3 regions of the Mesorhizobium sp. M1312 genome follow, and region 3 is predicted to be linked to each of the others. Evidence: riboswitches for the same ligand, from Rfam matches in the RefSeq annotation. Region 3 holds a riboswitch; each other region holds the start of a gene.
What was found. A riboswitch is a leader RNA that binds a small molecule or an ion and turns the genes downstream of it on or off. The one in region 3 is predicted to bind cobalamin.
Positions count from the first base shown of each region.

Region 1: another riboswitch for cobalamin. It lies ahead of metE (5-methyltetrahydropteroyltriglutamate--homocysteine S-methyltransferase); the one in region 3 lies ahead of NKH36_RS03615 (CbtB domain-containing protein).
Region 2: another riboswitch for cobalamin. It lies ahead of NKH36_RS01310 (aromatic ring-hydroxylating oxygenase subunit alpha); the one in region 3 lies ahead of NKH36_RS03615 (CbtB domain-containing protein).

Region 1 covers NZ_JAMYLQ010000058.1:7,056-12,911, forward strand. Annotated here, with positions in the region: partial or broken gene NKH36_RS33500 (MFS transporter) at 185-1,811, shown strand; cobalamin riboswitch at 2,301-2,500, shown strand; partial or broken gene metE (5-methyltetrahydropteroyltriglutamate--homocysteine S-methyltransferase) at 2,595-4,939, shown strand; gene NKH36_RS33510 (FMN-binding negative transcriptional regulator) at 5,176-5,820, opposite strand; gene NKH36_RS33515 (dihydrodipicolinate synthase family protein) at 5,855-5,856, opposite strand, start outside.
Region 2 covers NZ_JAMYLQ010000001.1:254,624-260,479, reverse strand. Annotated here, with positions in the region: gene bglA (beta-galactosidase BglA) at 1-80, shown strand, start outside; gene NKH36_RS01330 (ABC transporter ATP-binding protein) at 105-1,217, shown strand; gene NKH36_RS01325 (DUF680 domain-containing protein) at 1,313-1,549, opposite strand; gene NKH36_RS01320 (DUF680 domain-containing protein) at 1,637-1,861, opposite strand; gene NKH36_RS01315 (DUF680 domain-containing protein) at 1,985-2,191, opposite strand; cobalamin riboswitch at 2,713-2,915, shown strand; gene NKH36_RS01310 (aromatic ring-hydroxylating oxygenase subunit alpha) at 3,130-4,377, shown strand; gene NKH36_RS01305 (FAD-binding oxidoreductase) at 4,401-5,516, shown strand; gene NKH36_RS01300 (FAD-binding oxidoreductase) at 5,528-5,856, opposite strand, start outside.
Region 3 covers NZ_JAMYLQ010000002.1:185,499-191,354, reverse strand. Annotated here, with positions in the region: gene NKH36_RS03625 (acetyltransferase domain-containing protein) at 1-442, opposite strand, end outside; gene NKH36_RS03620 (aromatic ring-hydroxylating oxygenase subunit alpha) at 526-1,707, opposite strand; cobalamin riboswitch at 1,940-2,142, shown strand; gene NKH36_RS03615 (CbtB domain-containing protein) at 2,180-2,359, shown strand; gene NKH36_RS03610 (CbtA family protein) at 2,375-3,175, shown strand; gene cobU (bifunctional adenosylcobinamide kinase/adenosylcobinamide-phosphate guanylyltransferase) at 3,198-3,695, shown strand; gene cobO (cob(I)yrinic acid a,c-diamide adenosyltransferase) at 3,697-4,314, shown strand; gene cbiB (adenosylcobinamide-phosphate synthase CbiB) at 4,733-5,701, opposite strand; gene cobD (threonine-phosphate decarboxylase CobD) at 5,700-5,856, shown strand, end outside.

The sequences.
Region 1 (5,856 bases), on a different contig from region 3:
CTTCGATGGCTGACCCATCTGGGGAGATTTGAGCGGCTTCGCGCGTCCTGCGCATGCCTGTTAGGCCGCCAAGTTTTCTGGGTTAGCAGGCGCGCCACTGTGGCTGCTTGGCTTGTACGGCGAGGCCATGGTTGAGTGAGGCGAAACAAATCCAGCCCCGCGGTCGATCCCGAAGCTTCCCACAATGGCGAAGAGAACATCTTCACTCGTTCCTTTTCAGCACAAGACCTTCCGTTCGCTATGGTCGGCTGCACTCGTTTCGAACCTTGGCACCCTTGTGGAAGGTGTGGCGGCGGCTTGGCTGATGACGAGCATCACCACCTCCCATGGAATGGTGGCGCTCGTCCAGTCATCGACCACCCTCCCCTACATGATCTTCTCGCTCGCGGCGGGAGCGCTCGCGGACAACTTTGATCGTCGCCGGATCATGTTGACTGCGCAACTGCTGATGGTCTGCGTATCCGCCTTCCTGGCGTTCCTGACCTATGCGGGGGAAATGACACCCTGGACCCTTCTGGGTCTCACCTTCTTGATCGGCTGTGGTTGGGCATTGCACGATCCCTCTTGGCAAGCCTCGATGGGAGATATCCTGCCTCGCGAACACCTGCCGAGCGCGGTTGCGCTCAACGGCATGAGCTACAATCTCATGCGCAGCATCGGGCCGGCGATTGGCGGCATAATCGTGGCCACAGCGGGTGCGGCCTTCGCGTTCCTCTTCAACGTCTTTTGCTACTTCGCTCTGATCACTGCGCTGTTGCGGTGGAAAGCCGTACGGGCACGACAAGCGCTGCCGCGGGAGGCTTTCGGCAGTGCGATGGCGGCGGGCTTCCGTTACGTGCTCTTGTCGCCGAACCTTCTCAAGGTGATGTGCCGGAGTTTCATTTTCGGCCTCACCGCCGTTGTCATTTTGGCTCTCCTGCCGTTGGTTGCGCGCGAACAGATCAAAGGGACCGCAGTCACCTACGGCGTGATGCTCGGCTTCTTCGGCCTGGGAGCGATTTGCGGCGCGCTCCTCATCGGGCGGGTCCGAGAAGTTCTCTCCAACGAATGGGTCATTCGCGGTGCGTTCTTTATATTGGCGATCAGCTGCTTCTTTCTGGCATGGAGTGAGCACGTTTGGCTGAGCTGTCTCCTCCTCATGCCGGCCGGTGCGGCTTGGATTCAATCATTCTCGCTGTTTAACGTCACAGTGCAGCTTTCGGCGCCGCGGTGGGTGGTTGGACGCGCCCTGTCTCTCTATCAGACGGCCACATACGGCGGCATGGCGGCGGGAAGCTGGCTTTGGGGCGAACTGGCGGATGTCCAAGGTGTTTCGGGAGCCTTCCTCGTGGCCAGCGTGGTTCTTGTGATTGGTGGACTGATGGGGATCGTTCTGCCTCAGCCGGATTTCGAAACGCTCAATCTGGATCCGACCAACAAGTTCAGCGAACCGACGCTGCAACTTGACCTGCGGCCACGAAGCGGTCCGATCATGGTGATGGTCGATTATCGTATCGATCAGAGAGATGTCCCAGAATTTCTCAGTGTGATGACATCGTGGCGAAAAGCCCGGCTGCGAGATGGCGCCAGACAATGGGCGTTGCTGCGTGACCTGGAAAAGCCCGAACTATGGACCGAGTGCTATCATGTGCCAACCTGGGTCGAGTATGTTCGCCACAACAATAGGCAGACCCGGGATGACCGAAATCGTTGCGCGCCTGGAAGCGCTGCACCGTGGCGATTGCCCGCCCAAGACGCATCACAAGATCGAACGCCAAACCGTGCGCGTGCACGACGATTTGCCGCTCAGGCCTCATTTGGACAGGACTTGAGCTGGCCCGGTGGTTTAAGCCGGGTTCCGTTGAGCCGGTGGGCTGCGAACAAGCAGTTCGAGACATTGGCCTCGATCACTTCGCAACACGCCGCTGCAGCGGGGGTGCTCCCCTCGAAGTCGTTGTGTCGTATCACCGAGGGCATCACGGCCAACACCTTCCACATGGGCAACAGCCTCGCCATTGAGCCGAATATAGTCGCGAGCAGATCACCAAAGAAGCGGTCGGAACCTCGGAACGAAGTTCGACGCCGTGGCGTTCGCATGATGCGGGAAGCAGCACCACGGCGCTTAGCGGTATGGTTGCCGCCGGCAGCCGACGAACTCCTATCCTCCTGGACCGCTGTGCGTCATTGCTTTGATTTACCGGCCGCTCAAGGCTCCCACAGTCTTCGCTTTCGAGACGACCTTTGGGAAAAATGCAACCGGAATTTAACATAACGACATAAACATTTCTTTATGCGACGTTGACAAGGAAGCGAACTGCTGTAATTGTCTCCCATGTCGTGGTTCTCCGTACGGCGCTGCCGCAGCGGAGCTAAGAGGGAAGCCGGTGCGATGCCGGCGCTGCCCCCGCAACTGTTAGCGGCGAGCCAACTCCACTCGTGTCACTGAGGCGAATAGCCTTGGGAAGACGGGTAGAAGCTATGACCCGCGAGCCAGGAGACCTGCCACGGCGAGTTACGTCCACGGGCGGGGTGTCTCGGTGGCCGCTGCAGCCTGGCGTTCGTGCCGGCCTGCTAGCGCCTTCCTTGTCACCGACGCCCCAACCATCGGGGTTGGCATGACTGTCTCTCAGCAAATTCCTGTAGCAACGCTCGGCGTGCCGCGCTTCGGTCGTAAGCGAGAACTGAAATTCGCGCTTGAAAGCTACTGGTCCGGAAAATCTTCCGCTGGCGACCTTCTCACCACTGCGAAGGCGCTGCGTGCCGCCAGCTGGGAGGAGCAGCGCGATCGCGGCGTGTCGAAAATCCCGTCGAACGACTTCTCGCTCTACGATCATGTGCTCGACACCGCAGTCATGGTCGGCGCCGTGCCAGCCCGTTACGCCTGGAATGGCGGCGAGGTCCCACTCGACATTTACTTCGCCATGGCGCGCGGCAACCAAGGTCAGACGGAGGATTGTGGACACGCTGGTCACCAGCCCGCGGCTCGTGGGCCTAGTGTAACCGCGATGGAAATGACCAAGTGGTTTGACACCAACTATCACTACATTGTGCCGGAACTAGACGATTATCAGACGTTCGCCCTTTCGTCGACGAAGCCGGTTGATTACTTCCTCGAGGCTAAAGCCCTCGGCATTCACACACGCCCAGTCATGCTTGGACCGATCACCTTCCTCAAGCTGGCGAAATCGCCTACGGAAGGCTTCGATCCCATCGCGCTCCTACCACGGCTTCTGCCCGTCTACGCGCAACTCCTGCGGAGCTTGAAGCTATCGGGTGCCGATTGGGTGCAGATCGATGAGCCAGCGCTTGTCCTCGATCTGAACCCGAACGAACGAGCTGCGTTCGAATACGCCTATGGCCAGCTGTCAAAAGCCGCGCCCGAGCTGAAGATCATGCTGGCTACCTATTTCGGGCCGCTGGGAGACAATCTCGAAACCGCGGTTTCTCTGCCCCTGGCCGGGCTGCATATTGATCTCGTGCGCGCTCCCGAGCAGCTGGAAACGGTGGGTCGGCTCGCTCCGAAGGATCTGGTGGTCTCGCTTGGCTTGATCGATGGCCGCAACGTCTGGCGTGCGAACCTGCCCGCCATTCTCGACCGCATCAAACCGATCGTCGCCGGCTGGCCCTTGGACCGCGTCGAGATCGCGCCTTCCTGCTCGATGCTGCATGTGCCGATCGACCTGCGCATGGAGACGGAACTCGAGGCGGACATCAGGTCGTGGCTCGCCTTCGCGGCCCAGAAGACCGACGAGCTGGTCTTGCTGGCCCGGGCCCTGTCCCAAGGCAGGGATGCGGTGGCGGGCGCGTTGAAAGCGTCTGCCGAGGCCGCCGCCACTCTCCTGACATCCACGAAGATCCATGACCCGCTTGTTGAGCGGCGGATCGCCAGCATTGACGACAGCATGAAGCGACGAGAGAGCGCTTTTGCCGAGCGCTCCAGAGTCCAGGCCGGCACGCTCGGGCTGCCGCCGTTCCCGACGACGACCATCGGGTCCTTCCCGCAGACGCCGCAGGTACGCAGGGCGCGGGCCGCTCATGCGAAGGGCCAGCTGAGCTATGTCGACTACGAGACCTTCATGAAGAAGGAGATCGAGGCTGCAATTCGCTGGCAGGAAGAGATCGGGCTGGACGTGCTGGTGCACGGTGAGTTCGAACGTACGACATGGTACAGCATTTCGGCGAGCAGCTGTCCGGCTTCGCCTTCACCCAGCATGCCTGGGTGCAGAGCTATGGGTCGCGTTACGTGCGCCCCCCCATCATCTTCGGCGACGTATCGAGGCCCAATCCGATGACGCTGCGCTGGTGGCAATTCGCCCAGTCGCTTACGGAAAACCCTGTGAAGGGAATGCTCACAGGCCCAGTGACCATTCTCAACTGGTCTTTTGTTCGCGACGACGTACCCCGCTCCGAAGCATGCCGCCAGATCGCGCTCGCCATCCGCGACGAAGTGACGGATCTCGAATGGTCCGGCGCAAGGATGATCCAGATCGACGAGGCCGCGTTTCGCGAAGGATTGCCACTGCGCAAATCTGACTGGAAAGTCTATCTCGACTGGACTGTCGAATGCTTCCGGATCGCTTCAACGGGTGTAAAGGACTCGACTCAAATCCATACCCACATGTGCTATTCGGAGTTCAACGAGATCATCGACGCGATCGCTGAAATGGATGCGGATGTCATTTCGATTGAGACGTCGCGCTCGAAAATGGAACTGCTGGACGCCTTCACGAGCTCCAAATATCCGAACGAAATCGGTCCCGGAGTCTATGACATTCACTCACCACGCGTCCCGGAAGTCGGCGAGATTTCGGATCTCATCATGCTTGCCCGCGAGCGACTGTCGGATGCCCAACTGTGGGTAAACCCGGACTGTGGCCTCAAAACACGCAAATGGGAGGAGGTCCGCCCTGCCCTCATGAACATGGTTGCTGCAGCACGCGCGCTCCGGGAGAAAGTGTAGGCCGGAGGGTTTCCTGGTTGCTCACCATGGGATGAGTTACCGGCTGCCGCATGTGGGCCGTGAATGTGCCAAAACGCGATCACATCCTTTGAAATAAGTCACTCGAGCGAGAATGTGCACTTTCCTTCGGCACGTGCAATTTCGTGTGCCAGGCGTTTATCGTTCGCTCGGCTTTTCGCAGCACCATCCAGGGTAAGCTTTGCTGACATTCATCAAAGTGCGATGGGCCACGCTCTTCAGCCTTGTTTGGGCTTCCGGGCGGCGGCTGCAAGCATCGCCTGACCGACGCGGCGGTCGCCTTGGGCGTTCAGCATTTCGCCGGCATTGCAGATATCACGTGCCTCCTTGTTCTGGCTGAGCTTGGCTTTGCCTACAAGGCGGGTGATCTCGATCTCCAGGCCGATGATCGCCTTGACCATAGTGTCGATGAAGTCCTTCGGCGCGTTACCCATCTTCCACGGGACAGGCTGGGTCGCCTCGTGCCTGTGGGTCAGTTTGGCGACATTGCGGCGGACATAGCGTTCGTCGTCGTGGATTGTGATCCATCCATATGCATGTGCGACGAGGTAGTTCCAGGTCGGCACCTGCTTCTGGAACTCCTGCTTGCTCGGATACCACTGCGGCGAAATGTAGGCGTCGGCGGCGCGGAACACCACGAGCACCTCATCGCCGGTCGTCAGGTCCTGCCAAACTGGATTGTTGCGTGCGACGTGGCAGCGAAGGGTACCGTTTTGTCCCTGTGACGTGTCGAGTTGGAAGGGGATGTGATTGGCGTCGAGACCGCTCCGGCCATGGGTTATCAGCACACCAAGTGCGTTGTTCTCGATCAGTTCGTAAAGGACTTCTCGGCTCGGTTCATCGAAATGCGCGGGTAAATACATGACAGGTTCCTTCACTGGCCGCCGGCTTCGCTGTTC
Region 2 (5,856 bases), on a different contig from region 3:
GGCACGGGTTTTCGGGACAGACTGGCGTCGGCTCTATCCGTCTCGGCGGCTACGGCGCCTGGTTCGGGCGTATCAGCTAAATTTGCGATTCACTGGAGGGAATCATGGCCGATGTCACGCTAAGGCAAGTGAAGAAATCATACGGCAATCTCAACATTCTCCACGGCATCGACCTCGACATAAAGTCGGGCGAGTTCATCGTCTTCGTCGGCCCTTCCGGCTGTGGCAAGTCGACCTTGCTGCGGTCGATCGCCGGGCTTGAGGAAATCACCTCCGGCGAGCTCAAAATCGACGGCGAGGTGGTCAACGACGTGCCACCGTCGAAGCGCGGCATCGCCATGGTGTTCCAGTCCTATGCGCTTTACCCGCACATGACCGTCTACGACAACATGGCGTTCTCGATGAAGATCGGTAAGGAGAGCAAGGCCGAGATCGACAAGCGGGTGCGCCAGGCGGCGGAAATCCTGCAGCTGACCAAATATCTCGACCGCCTGCCGAAGGCGATGTCGGGCGGCCAGCGCCAGCGTGTCGCCATCGGCCGCGCAATCGTGCGCAACCCTAAAGTCTTCCTGTTCGACGAGCCGCTGTCGAACCTCGACGCGGCACTGCGCGTCGCCACCCGCATCGAGATCGCCAAGCTCAAGGAGTCGATGCCGGCTACAACGATGATCTACGTCACCCACGACCAGGTCGAGGCGATGACGCTGGCGGACCGCATCGTCGTGCTCAAGGAGGGCCATATCGAGCAGGTCGGCACGCCGATGGATCTCTACAAGAAACCCGGCAATCTGTTCGTTGCCCAGTTCATCGGCTCGCCGGCAATGAACATCCTGCCGGCGACGATCGATAAATCAGGCGACCCGACCGTCGTCAGTCATGTCGGCGGGCGCAAGGCGACGGTGCCGATCGCCACGCCGGCCTCAGCGAAGGGCGCTTCGGTGAGCTTCGGCGTGCGGCCCGAGGATCTGATGATCGCCACCGGGACGGACTACCTTTTCGAGGGAACGGTGGATTATGTCGAGCAGCTCGGCGAGGTTCAGCTCGTCTATGTCGACATCGGCCGCGCCGACCTGCCGCTGGTGACCAAGCTGCCCGGCAATGTCGAGGTCAAGCGTGGTGCTGCGCTGCGGTTGAATGCCGATGCCGGCGATCTGCATATTTTCGATGCCGACGGGCATTCCTTCACACTCCACAAGGCGGAAGCAAAGGCAGCCTGACGGCGGCAGCCAAACTGCTGGATACACGCAATTTGGCGATGGCAAAAACAAGATCGGCAGGCAAGGCCCGCCGCTCTTGTGCATTCAGCTCGCTGTTAGCGGCCGAACAAGTTCCGGTCGCTGCCCTCCGGGGCGGACTTCTGTACGTCGCCCGACGAATTGAGCAGCTTGTAGACCGGCGAGCCGGTATTGCCTACCGAGGACGTCTGCGTGTTGTCGACGTTGACGGTCGCCTGCTTGTTGATGTCGGTTCCGCCAACGTTGTCGTTGCGGGCATAGGCGCTGCCGGCAGCAATCAAAAGTGCGGCAGCGGTAAGAACGATCTTCTTCATTTCAGTACTCCTGGATTTTCTTTTTTCCATCAGCGGCCGGCCTGGTCTTGATAAAAGACAATGCCGCGGCCGCTGCTGGGATCGACATTAGTTGTTGCCGAAAAGATTACGGTCGCTGCCATTGACGGGCTTCTCGTCAGCCGGAACCGGATTCTGCGCCGAAGCCGAATTCTGAATCGAAGCGGTGTACGAGCTGTTGTCGACCGCAGCGGCCGGCTGGTTGGCGCCGTTCGATCCAAAATTGTCGCTGCCGGCAAAACCGCTGCCGGAGATGGCCAGAATGGCGGCGGTGGCAAGAATGATCTTCTTCATTTCTAGTACTCCTGAATTTTCAGATCCCGAGCGGCGGGCCTGGCCGCCGCTCTGTCTTGTTTGACCACGATCTTTTCCGAAAACCGGTTTCCACTTTTCGGGATCATGACCTGGGATCAGCTGTTAATTGTTGCCGAAAAGGTTGCGGTCTGCGCCCTGGACAACGGGCTTTTCAGCGTGAGTCGGCTTCTGAATGGAAGCCGTGTACAAGCTGTCGACCGCAGCGGCCGGCTGGTTGGCGCCGTTGGACCCATAATGGTCGCTGCCAGCGGCAAAGGCGTTGCCGGTGATGGCCAGAACGGCGACGGCAGTAAGAGCAATCTTTTTCATTTTTGGTACTCCAGTATCTTTAGTTTTCCGTCCGTCTAGCGGCGTGTCTTGGGAGGAATTCTCGTCGTTCGGACAGCCCCGATGTGGGAAGGCTATTCGGCAGATTCCAATCACGAAGTTGTTCCGTGTGGACCAAGAATCTACACCTTGAAATTGTACCAGAGGCTTCTAACGGCACCGCCTTACGTTTTGTTTTCAGACGGTTATGCCAAAGGGCGCCGTTCGACCATTGACGGATTGCCGAACCTGCGTTCACAGCGTCATGCACGCATCGTCAACAGAAACGAACCGTTCGGTTCGATTTTAGAAGCGGCTTAAAAAGCCGGTGCTGAGTTGTTGTCGAATCGTTAACCACTTTGGCGCCTGCAATGGGTAAATCCGGCATGCTTTCAGAACCGGCAGCGCTCGCAGCCGGGTGCAATTTCATCCCCCTCAAATCCCGGCCCACAGGTTTCGCCGGTCGTGTCGCGCCGCATGGATACGATGTCGCTTTCATGCCGACAGTCAGCCGGCCGTCATGATTAGATCACGCCATCTCAGGTGCCGCTTGGTGACGACGAAGCGGAGAATTGGGAAGCCGGTCAGAACCCGGCGCTGCCCCCGCAACGGTGGTGGAGTTCAAGTCGCAACGGGAGACCACTGGGCCACAAGCCTGGGAAGGTGTCGCGATGAGTCCGCAAGGACACTCCAGAGCCCGGAAACCAGCCCGAGATTTCTAGACTCGACTGATCGCGGTGGGCGGTCAAGAGGTGGATGATGCATGCCCGGCCCTGTCGCCGGCTGGCGGCCGATCCTCCCTCCATCACCACCAGTTCAGCTTTGGAGCGATGTGCGTCCATTCGGACGCACAAAGTAGGCTCCCGGACTTTGAATTGCGCATGGTGCTTTCCGAAATCGATTCCGATTTCGGGCCGATGCGACGGCTATGAGGACAGGACATGGATGCGCGCAACGACATGCTGAGGCTCTTGCACGGCCGCAGGGAAGGCTACTCGCTCGAGCAGCCCTTCTATACCGATCCCGATTTCTTCAAGCTCGACATGGAGCTGATCTGGTATCGCGACTGGCTGTTCATCGGCCACGATTGCGAGTTGCCGAAGCCGGGCAGCTACATCACCGCGCAGATCGGCGACTATCCGCTCGTGCTGGTTCGCGACCAGCAAGGCAAGATCAATGCGTTCCACAATTCCTGCCGGCATCGCGGCAGCCGCGTCTGCAATGCCGACAAGGGTACGGCGGCAAAGCTCGTCTGCCCCTATCACCAGTGGACCTACGAGCTGGACGGCCGGCTTTTGTTCGCAAGGCAGATGGCGGAGGGCTTCGACAAGGGCCAGTTCAGCCTAAAGCCAGTGGCTTGCGAAAGCGTTGGCGGCTACATCTTCATCTGCCTGGCCAAGGAACCCGCCGATTTCGCGCCGATGCGCGCCATGATCGAGCCCTACCTCCTGCCGCACCGGCTGCGCGAGGCAAAGATCGCCTTCGAATCGACCATCGTCGAGAAGGGCAACTGGAAGCTCGTCTGGGAGAACAACCGCGAGTGCTACCATTGCGCCGGTAACCATCCGGAACTGTGCAAGACCTTCCCGGAAGCGCCGACCGTGACTGGCGTGCAGGGCGCCGACAGCGATCCGGAGATGCTCGCGCACTGGGCGAAATGCGAGGCGGCGGGCTTGCCGAGCAGGTTCCGCATCGATCCGGCAGGGCAGTATCGTGCCACCCGCGCGCCGCTGCTGCGCGATGCCGTCAGCTACACGATGACGGGAAGACGCGCGGTGAAGAAGAACCTTTCCGACAGCGTTTCGACCGAGCGCATCGGCTCGCTGCTGCTCTACCACTATCCGACGACCTGGAACCATATTCTCGGCGATCATGCCGTCACCTTCCGCGTGCTGCCGATCAGCGCCACGGAAACGGCCGTCACCACCAAATGGCTCGTCCACAAGGACGCGGTCGAAGGCGTCGATTACGATCTCGCCGAACTCACCCATGTCTGGACCGAGACCAACGATCAGGACCGCCGCATCGTCGAGGAAAACGCCTTCGGCATCCTGTCGCCGGCCTACGAGCCCGGCCCCTATTCTGAACTGCATGAGGGCGGCGTCATCCAGTTCGTCGAATGGTACGCCTTCTTCATCGGGCCGCGGCTTGCCGAGGACGGCCGGGCGGCGTTGCGCAGCGTCGCCTGAGAAAGGTCAAGGGTATGAATGCGATGACAGACCTTGGCCTCTACCGCCATCTCGACGAGATGGCGCCCTGGAACGACAGGCTCCAGGTGCTGGAAGTGATCGGCGTCAGCGACGAGGCGCCGGACGTGAAGACCTTCACCTTCCGCTCCGACAACCAGACCTGGTTCCGCTACAGACCGGGGCAGTTCGTGACGCTGGAATTGCCGACCACCGAGGGCCCGCTGATGCGGACCTATACGCTGTCGTCCTCGCCGTCGCGGCCGTTCTCGATCGCGGTGACGGTGAAAGCGCAGGCCGGCAGCCTCGGCACGCGCTGGATGTTCGACAATCTGAAACCCGGCGTTCACGTGAAAGCCTATGGGCCGACCGGCGACTTTTCGCTGCACAGCCACCCCGCGGCTAAGTATCTGTTCATTTCGGCCGGCTCCGGCGTGACGCCGATGATGTCGATGCTGCGCTGGCTGAACGATTGCGCGCCATGGACCGATGTCGGCTTCGTCAACTGCGCGCGAAAGCCCGAGGAGATCATCTTCCGCAAGGAGCTCGAACTGCTCGGCAGCCGCATGCCGGGCCTGACGCTCGGCTTCATGATCGAGGAGCGGTCCAGCCGCGAAGGCTGGTTCGGCCACATGGGCCGGATCGACGCGATACGGCTGCCGCTGCTGGCGCCCGATTTTCGTGAGCGCGAAATTTTCTGCTGCGGTCCCGACCCGTTCATGCGCGCCGTGCGGCAGATGCTGGAGGCGGCCGGCTTCGAGATGGCCAATTACCATCAGGAAAGCTTTGCGGCCCCTGCGGTGGAGGAAATACCGGCTCCATTCGGTTTGCCGGCAAAGGGTGGGCCGGCAGAGGGCGGGGTCGAGGCGCCTGCCGAGGCCGCAACGCCGATCCGCTTTTCGCTTTCGGATGTCGATGCGGACTGCGTTGCCGGCCAGACCGTGCTGCAGACGGCGCGCGCATCGGGCGTGCGCATCCCGGCGGCCTGCGAGTTCGGTCTGTGCGGAACCTGCAAGGTGAAAAAGGTCTCGGGCACAGTCGAGATGAGCCACAATGGCGGCATCCTCGATCACGAGATCGACGACGGTTTTATCCTCGCCTGCTGCTCAAGGCCGCTGTCGGCGCTGGAAATCGACGCCTGACCGACGGGCGCTCAGACCCCGTAGCGCTCGGTGCGGATGAGGCTTGCCGGAACGCCGGCATCGATCAGCGCCTGGGCGGCGGCCGACACGAAGGCATTCGAGCCGCAGACAAAGGCGAACCTGGGCGGCGCGGGCAGCCGTGCCATTGATTGCTCCATCATTCCGGCATCGACCCGCCGCGAATAGTCCGCCGGGCGCCGGGCCGGCTCGCGAGTCAGCGCCAACACCAGATCGAAGCCGTCACGGCGATCGTGGAAGTCGATCAGCTCGTCGCGAAAGATCACCTCGTCCCAGACCCGTGCGGAAAACACCAGTGCCACGGGCACCGCCGATCTGCGCG
Region 3 (5,856 bases):
TGATGACGAAAGCTGCGACAACAAGCGTCAGCAGCGCCGGCAGCCGCAGAAAAGCCAGCCCGAGCAGGCTGGCGAGCGCGATCTCGTGCAGGATACCGAAGAAGATAAAACTGTCCGGCGTGGCAAGCCTTGTGGCAGCCGATATGGCGAGCGCCGCCCCGGCGACCATGGCGAAGCGTTTCCAGAAGCCGTTCCAGCGGATCAGTTTGCCATGGGCGAGGAACAGGCTGACGCCGACCAGGAACAGGAAGGTCGAAGCGATGCAGCGCGCGTAGAATTTCCACCAGCCGAAGGCGGTCAGGCCGGGATCGGTGTAGCCGAAGAATTCGAGATCCCAGGTGAAATGGTAGCTCGCCATGGCAAGCAAAGCGATGCCGCGGGCGACGTCGATGGCGATGATGCGCGTGGATCGGTCCTGAATGGTCGGCGTAGAAATGCTCATGGTCTCGCAATCTGATTCAGCACTGCAAGACGACTATCATGGTTGCCCAGGACAAAAGAAGGCGGGCCAAATCCCTTTGATGTTCAGGGCTTGGGTGAAAGCATTGCATGCCGCTCGCGTACCCAGTTGTGGAAGCGAAGCAATTCATATTCCTCGGGCATCAGCACGCCGGCGTTGTGGCGCATCGAGCGCAGGCCTTTCTGGTTGATCTCGCAGATATCGGCGTCTTCCTCCAGCACCTGGCTACCAAAGGCGACGATGTTGTCGATATCCGTCGTCGGATCGGCGATCGCTTCGGGCGAAAAAAGCCATTCGGCGGTCAGTTCGGTCTGCTCCGGTCCAAGCGGCACCAGCCGCACGGTCCTGACATAGTCGACATGGCCGACGATGAACATCGACGGCAGGTTGGTGGCATAGGTCTGCCCGGCGGAACGCTCGGCTGAAGTCAGGTCGGGAAAGACCGGGCCGTGGACGCGCCCGTCGCGCGACCATGTCTCGGCTCCGGCCCGCAGCCCGCCGGAAAACTCCGGGGCATCATTGCCAGCGTGACGGGACCATTCGGGGTCGTCGTGCCGCCCCATCAGACCGCGGCCATAGATCGGCACCAGCCGCGACAGGTCCTTGTGGACGCCTGGGCAATGCAGGCACTCGTTGAAGTTCTCCCAGAAGATCTTCCAGTCGCAGTTCATCACCTTGCGCAGCACATGGCCGGACACCAGCGTTTCCAGCGGCCAGTTGGCGAGATTGCCGGATGCCGGATCGAAGGATGTTTCGGCCGAACCGGCGGCATCTTCCCTGAGATTGATGAAGACGAAACCGCGCCACATCGACAGCGCCACGCGGTAGAGTGGATGATCGGCCTTGTCGAAGCCTTCAGGCAGCGATCTCGACGGCACGCGCACGAGATCGCCGCGCAGCGAATAGGACCAGGCGTGATAGGGGCAAGTGATGAGCCGCGCCTTCAGCCGCCCTTCGCTTTCCCGGCAAAGCTGCGAGCCGCGATGCCGGCAGGTGTTGTGTAAGGCGCGCAGCTCGCCGGTCTCGTCGCGCAGCACGAGGATCTCCTGCGTGCCGACACGGAAGGTCCTGAACGCCAGCGGCTGGGCAAGGTCGACCTCGCGGCAGACGAGCAGCCAGCTTCGATACCAGATGGCGTCGAGATCGCGCTGATAGGCCTCGATGTCCCAGTAGGCCGATGACGGCAGCGTCGGTTCAAGTCGCGTCAAACCGTTATAGGAATCGCGCTTGCTCGGGCTGGGTCGCATGACCGACTTCCTGTGGTGCCCCAGCCGACACCCGGCCGCGAAAATTGTCAATCGCGGGGCCGGCCGGCTGATCTGCCGATACGGCGCATTCGCGCTGGTAGCTGGCGGAATTTGGTTTGCCGGGCGCGACGATTCTGCCTATAGTCGCAGCTGTCGTCGGTTCCGTTTTGGAGCCGCGCATGATCCCGGAACCGGAATCGGTTCCGGAAAGGTCATGCGCAGAGTCTAAGTGTTAGAGCGTCCTTTGTGCGTCCATTCGGACGCACGGCGCTCTAAAGGGAATGCGGTGAGGGCGAATTGTTTGCCCAATGCCGTGGCTGCCCCCGCAACTGTGTGCGGTAGTCCTCTCCATGTGCCACTGAAGAGTTTCTTCGGGAAGGTGGGGAAGGGCGCTGATCCGCGAGCCAGGAGACCTGCCGGCGACAGGAGAACTGACTTCTATGCCCTCGGGTGGAGGGCGAAAGGACAAGACATGAATACCGCTTCCGTCTCGCTCGGCGCTTCCGTCTCCTCGCAGTCGCGCTTCATGCAGCTGGCGCTTGCTGCATTTCTCGGCATTTTCGTCATGGGCTTTGTCGGCTTCTCGCATATCGATGCGGTCCACAATGCCGCTCACGACTATCGCCATTCGATGGCGTTCCCCTGCCACTGACGAGAGGCTGACATCATGACACTGTTTCGCAACGTCGTGTTCATCGCGGCGATCGCAGGGCTAGTGGCTGGCGTCGTTCTCGCCTGCATGCAGGCCTACGCCACGGTGCCGCTCATCCTCAAGGCGGAAGTTTACGAACAGGCCGGCGGCGGCCACACGCATGACCATGCCGCCGCACCGGCAGCGCCAGACACCAATGCCATGAGCACCGCCGCATCGGCAGAAAATGCCATGAGCAGCGCCGCACCGATGCCGGCTGAAGCAGCCACCGAGGAAGACGAAGGCTGGGCGCCAGCCGATGGCTTCGAGCGCTTCGCTTTCAATGTCGTTGCGAATGTCGTCACCGGCATCGGCTTTGCGCTGATCCTGGTCGCCGCTTCGGAGTTCGCCGGCGGCATCGGCAATTGGCGTCAGGGCGTGTTCTGGGGCCTTGCCGGCTTTGCGGTGTTCACGCTGGCACCGAATCTTGGCCTGCCGCCCGAACTGCCGGCAATGCCGGCGGCCGATCTCACCCAGCGCCAGATCTGGTGGATGGCGACGGTGGTGGCGACGGCGGCCGGCCTCGGCCTGCTTGCCTTCCGCAAGTCGCTGCCGCTGGCGCTGATTGCCGTAGCGTTGATCGTGGCGCCGCATATCGTCGGCGCGCCGCAGCCCGACAGTTTCGAGTCGCCGATCCCGGAAGGCCTGCACCACCAGTTCGTGGTGGCGGTGACGCTGACCAATCTGGTGTTCTGGCTGGCGCTCGGCGCGGTCGTCGGCGTGGTGCGCGGCCGCTTGACCGGCACGACGACCGGCCTGCGCGACAGCTTTGCCTGATCGCGTTGCTTCCGGCGGGACGCTGACCCTAGTCATCGGCGGTGCGCGCTCCGGCAAGAGCGCGCATGCCGAAAGATTGGTGACGGCCTGTCCGGCGCCGTGGACCTATATCGCCACGGCGCAAGCCTATGACGGCGAGATGCGCGAGCGTATCGCGCTGCACCGGTCGCGGCGCGGCGAGGGCTGGACGACCATCGACGCGCCGCTCGATCTCGTCGGTGCGATCGAGACGCTGCCTGCCGACCGGCCTGTCCTGATCGACTGCCTGACTTTGTGGCTGACCAACCATATGCTGGCCGAAGATGACGTTGAGGCTGAATGCCGAGGGCTGGTGGATTTGCTGTCGCGGCCGCGCGGGCCGTGGTTCGTGGTTTCCAACGAGGTCGGCCAGGGCATTGTGCCGGACAATGCGTTGGCTCGCCGGTTTCGCGATGCCGCCGGCCGGCTCAACCAGCAAGTTGCGGCAGTGTCCGATACGGTGCTGCTGATGGTGGCGGGGCTGCCTCTCAAGGTGAAGTGACATGGCTGATACTATCGATCCCAAGGACGAGGAACGCCACCGCGCCAAGATGGCCAAGCGCAAGGCGGTGCAGGACGCCGAGGTCGCGGCAAAGACGGTCGAGAAGGGGCTGCTGATCGTCAACACCGGGCCCGGCAAGGGCAAGACCACTGCCGCCTTCGGGCTGGCGCTGAGGATGATCGGCTACGGTAAGCGCGTCGGCGTTGTCCAGTTCATCAAGGGCAAATGGCACACCGGCGAGAAGGACGCCTTTGCCGCTTTCGGCGATCGGGTCGTCTGGCACACGATGGGCGAGGGCTTCACCTGGGAAACCCAGGATCTGAAGCGCGACATCGCGGCAGCCGAGGCGGCCTGGGCCAAGGTGCTAGAGCTGATGGCCGATCCATCGATCAGCCTTCTGGTGCTCGACGAGTTGAACATCGCGCTGCGATACGACTACCTCGATCTGGAGATGGTGATAGCGGCGCTGAAAGGGCGCCGCGAAAACCTGCATGTCGTCGTCACCGGCCGCAACGCCAAGCCGGCGCTGGTCGATGCCGCCGATCTGGTCACCGAGATGGGCGTGACCAAGCATCACTTTTCCGCCGGCGTGAAGGCACAGCAAGGCATAGAGTTCTGAGAGGTTTTGCCCGCGCGCTGGGGTAGCGCAATGGCTTCAGACAAAGATAACCTCCAACTCATGTTGGAATGACCAATTGTCGATGTCGGCGCTGCCCCTCATCCGCCTGCCGGCACCTTCTCCCCGTATAGCGACGGGGAGAAGGGGCTTGTCGCGACCCTCGGCACCCTTTCTGCAACGCTGGAGATTGGCGAAATCCTTTGCGAAGGCGTTCTTCTCCCCGTCACTATACGGGGAGAAGTGCCCGGCAGGGCGATGAGGGGCAGCGCAAACCTGAAGCGATTGGCCACGTCGTGGCCCGAAATCAATTGCTTTGTGACGGCAGTTATGCTAGGAATTTATTCATGGTGCAGATTCGCGCCAGCGACCCGCCTTTGAGGCGGGTTTATGTTTTAGCCGATCTCGACCGGATTAAACGTCACGCAGCGATGACGATCACCGACAGCAAGCCGAACAGCGCGATCAGCAGAAAGTCGGCGACTCGGTAGAGTTTCAGCGCCCGCCTGATGTCCATGCTCTCGACATCGCGGCGGCCGCCTTCGCCCATGAACGCGTCGTCGACCATGACGCCGTCATAGGAACGCGGGCCAGCGAGCGCCAGGCCGAGCGCGCCGGCCATCGCGGCCTCCGGCCAGCCGGCATTGGGCGAGCGGTGCTTTTTCGCGTCTCGCTGCACGGTGCGCCAGGCATTGCCGGCATCGGCGCCTTTGACGAGGAAGGCGGCGAGCACGATGAGCAGCGCGGTCAGCCGCGACGCCGGCAGGTTGATCAGATCGTCGAAGCGCGCTGCTGCCCGGCCGAAAGCCTCGTGGCGCGGCGTGCGGTGGCCGATCATCGAATCAGCGGTATTGGCGGCCTTGTAAGCGACGCCGCCGGCCAGCCCGCCGACGCCGATCCAGAAGACGGGTGCGACGACGCCGTCGGAAAAATTCTCTGCCAGGCTTTCGATCGCCGCGCGGCAGACGCCGGGTCTGTCGAGCTTTTCTGGGTCGCGGCCGACGATCCGCGAGACGGCAACACGGCCGATGTCGAGTCCACCATTGTCGAGCCCGTCGGCGACCGCCTCGACATGCTCGGCCAGGCTCTTCTGTGACAGCAGCGATGTCGCCAAAATCGCCGTGAGGATCAATCCGGCCGGAATGCCCGCAAGCGTGGTTTCCACCGCGAACGCGATGGTGGCCGGCACCAGCACGATGATCAGCAGCGCCTCAACGCCGCGCCGCCGACGGACGGCGTCGGAATCGGTGGCGCGGTTGAGCCTGCGGTCGAGAAAGGATATCAGCCTGCCAAACCAGGTGACGGGATGGCCGATGGCGCCGAACAGCCAGGCCGGGTAGCCGACGGCGAATTCAATAACCAGTGACAGGAAAGCGGTCAGGATCGACATGAAGTCTCTTGATGGAACGGCGGCAGTGGTGGATCACGGCGGAAGCCTTGGCCGGGCGAGGACGCTTTTCCCCCGCGCGCCACAACCCTTCGTCGACCTCTCGACCGGTATCAATCCGCACTCCTATCCGTTTTTCGATCTGCCCGCCACCGCCC